Regions from separate parts of the Embleya sp. NPDC059237 genome, predicted to be linked through region 1. Evidence: riboswitches for the same ligand, from Rfam matches in the RefSeq annotation. Region 1 holds a riboswitch; the other holds the start of a gene.
What was found. A riboswitch is a leader RNA that binds a small molecule or an ion and turns the genes downstream of it on or off. The one in region 1 is predicted to bind cobalamin.
Positions count from the first base shown of each region.

Region 2: linked by a shared signal. The riboswitch ahead of ACFXKZ_RS36540 (ABC transporter substrate-binding protein) and the one ahead of ACFXKZ_RS23570 (energy-coupling factor ABC transporter permease) in region 1 are both predicted to bind cobalamin.

Region 1 covers NZ_JBHZAE010000007.1:291,943-295,143, forward strand. The annotation lists gene cbiQ (cobalt ECF transporter T component CbiQ) at 1-417, opposite strand, end outside; gene ACFXKZ_RS23565 (energy-coupling factor ABC transporter substrate-binding protein) at 421-801, opposite strand; gene ACFXKZ_RS23570 (energy-coupling factor ABC transporter permease) at 798-1,511, opposite strand; cobalamin riboswitch at 1,539-1,749, opposite strand; gene ACFXKZ_RS23575 (RDD family protein) at 1,924-2,469, opposite strand; gene ACFXKZ_RS23580 (class II aldolase/adducin family protein) at 2,608-3,201, opposite strand, start outside.
Region 2 covers NZ_JBHZAE010000014.1:299,644-302,844, forward strand. The annotation lists gene ACFXKZ_RS36535 (hypothetical protein) at 1-1,195, opposite strand, end outside; cobalamin riboswitch at 1,319-1,532, shown strand; gene ACFXKZ_RS36540 (ABC transporter substrate-binding protein) at 1,550-2,620, shown strand; gene ACFXKZ_RS36545 (FecCD family ABC transporter permease) at 2,617-3,201, shown strand, end outside.

The sequences.
Region 1 (3,201 bases):
CACGGCCGCCGGCACACCCACCCGAGTCAGCCGGGGCAGGACGTCCGACAGCGGCGTGGTGAACGCGAACAACAACATCGCCAACCCGGCCGCACCGGAGCGGGCCACCAACTCGCCCGCGTGGCGCGGCCCGTCCGGCGCCCAGCCGACGCCGTCCGCGCGGATCGACACGAGCAGGGTCAGCGCGCCGGTCACCGCGAATCCCAGCGGCGCACGGGCCGCCCGCCACAGTCGTTGGGCGGGCACCTCGGCGAAGCCGAGCGCGATGGTCAGCACGGTGACCGCGACCAGCACCGCGCCGGGCCACGGCGGCAGCGCCACCGCGCACCCGAGCAGCCCGAAGGAGAGCACGGCCTTGTCGGCCGGATGGCGACGGCGCCAGGCACTGGCGTGCGCCGCCGCGTCGATCGGCAACACGGGTCAGCGACCCGGGACCGATACCGGGTCCTGCGCGGCGGTCGGATCGGGGCCCGGGCCCGACTCGTCGGGGGTGTCGCTCGCCTCGGGCGCGAGCTTTCGGCGGGTGCGCTTGACGCCGAACATGTACCCGACCACACCCGCGCCGAGCGCGGCTTGGAGTGCGAACAGGCCGGACTCGATCTCGCCGGACGGCGGCTCGTACAGCGGGCTGAACCACGGCTTGTAGTCGGGGTCGTTTTCGGTGATCGCGGTCTCGGCCCGGGTGTCGGAGCCGGTGAACGGCTCGTCCTTGTCGTCGCCCATGCCGAACACCACGGGCAGCGCCGCGAGCAGCACCACGGCCAGCACGATCAGCAGGTTGATCTTCGTCGAGCGCTTCACTTGCTCTTCTCCTCCTCGCGCACGGGCCGCGCGTCGCTCAGCACGCCGAGGCGGACCAGGTCACCGCGACTCGACTGGCGCAGCAGGCGCACGACCAGGACGGTCAGCAGGCCCTCGCTGATCGCCAGCGGGATCTGGGTGAGCGAGAAGATGCCGCCGAACTTGGCCAGCGCGCCCGGGAATCCGCTGTCCGGGTCGGGGAAGGCGAGGGCGAGCTGCACGCTGGTGACGCAGTAGGTGCTCAGGTCCGCGACGAACGCGCCGGCGAACACCGCGACGTCCAGCGGCATGGTGCCGCCGCGCCGGTCCAGGAGCGAGCGGGCGAGCCGGTATGCGCCGTAGCCGGCCCAGGGACCGACGATCGCCATCGAGAACACGTTCGCGCCGAGCGTGGTCAACCCGCCGTGGGCGAGCAACAGCGCCTGGAAGAGCAGGGTGATCGTGCCGAGCACCGCCATGATCGGCGGCCGGAACAGGATGGCGCCCAGGCCGGTGCCGGTGGGATGCGAGCAACTACCGGTGACGGATGGGATCTTCAGCGCGGACAGTACGAACGAGAAGGCGCCGGACGCACCGAGCAGCAGGGTGTTCTCGGGCCGGTCGCGCACCTCACGGGTGAGCGCGCGGGCGCCGTGGACGACGAACGGGGTCGACGCGACGCCCCAGGCGGCGGCGTGTTCCCAGGGCAGATAACCCTCGGCGATATGCATGAGGAAGGGTCCCTCTCCAACACCTCGTGGACGGACGATCGCCGTGGCCGGTCTCCTGGCTGACGGGTCGTGCGTTCACGTGCTCCGCCTTCCCGGGTCCGCGACAGCGGTCCCAGTGGCTTCCCGAGGCGACGAATCAACGTTTCCGCGGGGGTGGAGGAGAACTTCCCGATCACAGTGGCGAGGGCCGCGCCGGCATCGAACCGGCTTCCCGAGCACCACGGCGAGCCGACACTAGTGGTCGAGTGGACATGGCGACAAGGTGGCATCTGCAAACCGTGCGCAAGACCACAAGGCGGGCGGAGCGGCGGAGCAATAGCCGCATTCCGGGGCGGCGCGCGACGACCCGTCGGGGCGGGGCACGCTCGCGATCGTGGGACCGGGCGCCCCTGCCCGAGAGGGAAGCGGGGCCTCAGCCCAGTCCGGGGCCGCGCCCACGGACCACCAGGGTGCCGGCGACCCGGTCGCCGACCCGCTGGCCCCGCTCGCTGGTGAGCACCGCGACCAACCCGATCACACCGAGCGCGAACGCGTCGACGCACAACAGCACCCAGCGGATCGCCAGTTGGCGCCGCCCGGCCCGACCGCCGGACACGTCGACCACACGGATCCCGAACACCTGCATGCCCCAGGTGCGCCCGTCGTGCTCGGCGGGCCGCAGCACCCAGTACCAGAACAGGATCGCCACCGCGACCACGAGCACACCGGCGGTGATCGTCGCGGTGAGCGGACCGCTGCGGATCGAACCGTCGGGGTGGGTGGGCAGCAGCACGAACAGGAACATCGCCGCGCCGGGCAGCAGCGCGGAGGCGATCACGTCCACCACGAACTGGCCGATCCGCCGGTACAGCACCGACGGGCCGACCCGATGTTCGATCGTCGGCAGCCACACCCGGGCGCGCGGCCCGACGGGATGGGCCGAGCGCGCGAACCGCTGCGGAAGGCTCCGTTCGTACATGCTGTTGTACTTTCCGCAACCGGGCGGGTTGACTCCCGGCACGGCCGATCTCGCCGAGATTGCGCCCGGTCGGCGGACAGCGGGCCCGACCGGGCGGCGGCGAAATGATCATCGATCGGCGGGATCGACCGAAAACGATCAGATCGTCATCGGGCCGTCGATTCCGAACAGGTCCGGCTCGGAGCGGCTGATCACGTCGTACAACGGCTTGTAGTTGATCCACGCCACCGTGTCGTTGCCGAGCTGCTCCCGGGTCAGCCGCGCGTTCTCCGGCGAGATCGGTCGCAGTTCGCCGGCCGCCTGGGCCAACAGCTGGACCTGGCATGAGCGCTCCATGGTGATGAACCACCACGCCGCCGCGTCCACCGACTGTCCGACGGTGAGCAGACCGTGGTTGCGCAGGATCAGCGCCTTGCGCGAGCCGAGCGTCTTGGCGATCCGCCGTCCCTCCTCGGCGTCGAGCACCACGCCCGCGTAGTCGTCGAAGAGTTCGTGGTCCTCGTAGAACGGACACACGTCCTGGGTGATCGGCTCGAGCCGGATCCCGAGCGCGGACAATGCGCGTCCGTGCGTGGAGTGGCTGTGCGCCGCGGCGACCACGTCCGGGCGGGCCGCGTGGATCTGCGAGTGGATCGCGAACGCGGCCTGGTTGACGTGGAATCGGCCCTCGACGACCTGCCCCTCGTGGTTGACCAGGATCAGATCGTCCACGGTGATGTGCTTGAACGACAT
Region 2 (3,201 bases), on a different contig from region 1:
GGCCGCGATAGCTGCGGACAAAGGCGCGGTCGTCGTCGTCATCATCGACGTCGGCGTGGTCCGATGGGTCGCCGACGGCGGAGTCCGCGCGGCGGGGACACAGGTTGCCGAGCGCGGCCACGACCGCGCCCGCGGGGGTGACGGCGCGAAGAACCTCGTCGAAGGGGAACCGATCGTTCTCGATCCCCCAGGCGAGCAGGTAGGCCAGTTGATGGTCGTTGTCGGGGGTTTCCGGGGCCAGTAGGGCGGCGAACGGTACCGGGCCCACGCGCTGTTCGAAGTGCGTGCGCGTGCCGAACGTCGACGCGACGCCGGCGCGAACGGTCGCGAAGACGAGCCGTTCGGGGCAGCCGTCGTGCCGTGTCAGCTCGATCCGGGCATCGGTGTCGTAGGGCAGTCGGTCGTCCTCGCGCAGGATCGCCGCCCAGTCGACGCCGCCGGCCGGCGCGTCGGCCCGATCGTCGAGCCGGAGCCCGACCAGCCAGGCGTCGTGGTCCGCGCGCGGCCGGTCCCGGCCGTCGAGCCGCGTTCGGGCGGCGGCCAACACGGCGGTCGGGTCCTCGGCCCGGGCGGCATCCCCGAAGACCACGGCCAGGTCCGGGTGGTGCATGCCCTCGTCGTGGAACAGTTCCGCGAACCCGCGAAGTTCCGTATGCGTGTCGGCGAGCCGGGTGTGCGTGGCACAGATGCCCACGACACGCTCCACGACGACCCACGGGGGCAGATACGGGGCGAGCCGCGAGATCGCGTGTCGGACCGCGTCGGGGAAGGGCGAGCGCAGCATCGACCGCAACAACCGGGTCCCGTTGTGCTTCAGGAGCGGCACCACGAGGCGCGTGTGCCAGTCCGCCGACGCGGGGTCCGCCGCGGCCCAGACCGCTTCGTGCACGCGCGTGTCCGAGCGCCGGCTCAACAGCGCGAGGCCCACGTCCGGGTCCCCGTAGCCGGCCATCCGCACGGCCGTGTCCTCGTCCAGGTGCCGGTTGCCCGCGAGTCGCGCCATCAGGGCGTGGTCACCCGACGCGAGCACGGCCTCGATCAGCTGTGCCGGCGGGGCCACATGGTCGGCGGCGAGCGCCTCCGACACCTCGGTCCTCAGCCGCGTCGTCAACGCGACACCCGCCGCGATGGGCACGAGACGAGACGCGGCGTACAACGCCGAACGCAGCCCGGCCGAACTCTCCCACGACATCACGAACCGCAACTCCTCACCGGGACGGCCGCGTTCACCCGATGCGGCGCGGCAGCGCTCAGCGTAGGAGGTCGCTCGGACGGCGCCCCGAACCCGCGCGGCGGAGCGGGCCGACCAGGCGCGACGAGCGGTTTGGTAGCCTGTGGCCGCCGTGGTGCACGGGAAGCCGGTTCAAGCCGGCGCGGCCCTCGCCACTGTAGCCGCGGAGCCCCGCGGCCCTCGCCGACCGCCCCAAAGCGGTCGGGGTCACTGGATGGATCGGGAACGAGCCAACCGGGAAGGCCGGCCGCGGAGCGTCGATGCGGAAGCCAGGAGACCGGCCACGGCGCGACATGTTCCACGAGGGTTGGAGAACACGTGTTCCGCGCTTCCGCGCGCCCGTTTCGCGCCGAACGTTTCATCCGTCCCCCGCACGCCCCGCGTGCCGGGCGCTCCATGCGCTCCGGCCTCGCCGCCGTGGCGCTCCTGCTCGTCGGCGCGCTCGGCGCGTGTACGGGTGCGCCCGAGCCCGACAAGCCCGCCGCGGCGGCCGGGAGCGGCCACCCGACGCCGGTGAGCGTGAGCAGGTGCGGCGTCACCACCACCGTGACCGCGCCGCCGGCCCGGCTGGTCACCCTCAACCAGGGCGCCACCGAAGTCGCCCTGGCGCTCGACCTGCAAACCCGGATGGCCGGCACGGCGTACCTCGACGACGTGGTCCCGGCCAAATGGAAGGCGGCCTACGACATCGTCCCGGTGCTCTCCGAGAAGTACCCGTCCAAGGAGAAACTCCTCGCGGCGCGCCCGGATTTCCTCTACGCCTCCTACTCCAGCGCGTTCACCGACAAGGTGGCGGGCACGCGGGACGAACTGGGTTCCCAGGGCATCGGCACCTACCTGTCGCCGCTGGGTTGCGCCGACGGCAAGCAGGCGGCGGCGGTGTCCTTCCAGGCGGTGTGGGACGAATTGGGCGACGTCGCCCAGGTGTTCGGTGTCGCACCGCGCGCCGCCGCCATCCGGGACACGCAGCAGCGGCAACTTGCCGACGTCACGGCCAAGTCGGCGGGCAAGGGCCTGAACGTGCTCTGGTACGACTCGGGTACGAAGACCCCGTACGTCGGCGCGGGCCACGGCGGACCCCAGCTCGTGCTCGACGCCGTCGGCGCCCGCAACGTCTTCGACACGCTGCCCGGCGGCTGGAAGAACGCGAGTTGGGAGCAGGTGGTCGCGGCGGACCCCGACGCCATCGTGGTCGCGGACGCCGGGTGGGACACCGCACAGTCCAAGATCGACTACCTCGAACACGACCCCGTGCTGAGCAAGCTCAAGGCTGTCCGAAATCGGGCGTTCGTGGTCGTGCCGTTCTCCGAGTCGACCCCCGGCGTGCAGCTCGCCGACGGGGCCGTCCGGGTTTCGGCCGCCCTGAGCGGCCTGGCACCGCGTCCGTGACCGGGACCGATCGCCCCGTCGCCCGACACGCGGGAGCCGGTCGTGCGGCGGTGGCCCTGGCCGCCGCCGTGGTCCTGCTGCTGCTCACCGTCCTGCTCGGCCTCGCCGTGGGATCCGTCCACGAACCGCCGCACGTCGTGGCGGAGGTGGTCCTGCGCCGGCTCGGTCTCGGCGGCGCCGACGTCACACCGCTCGACGACCGGATCGTCTGGCAGCTGCGGCTGCCGCGCGTCCTGGGGGCCGCCGCGACGGGCGCGGGACTCGCGGTGTGCGGCGCGGTGCTGCAGACCCTGACCGGCAACGACCTGGCCGACCCCTACCTGCTCGGCATCTCCAACGGCGCCGCCGTCGGCGCGGTCACCGTGATCGTCCTCGGCGTCGGAGCCTCCGGCACCGCGGTCGTCGGCGCACTCCCGGCGGCGGCCTTCGTCGGCGCCCTGCTCGCCGTCCTCGTCGTACTGACCCTCGCCGGGGCACACAGCCGGACCCTGCCGGCCTCGCGGACCGTGCTGGCCGGCATCGCGGTCGGGCAGCTGTGCGGCGCGTACACCTCGTTCGTCGTGCTCGTCCTCGGCGACCGC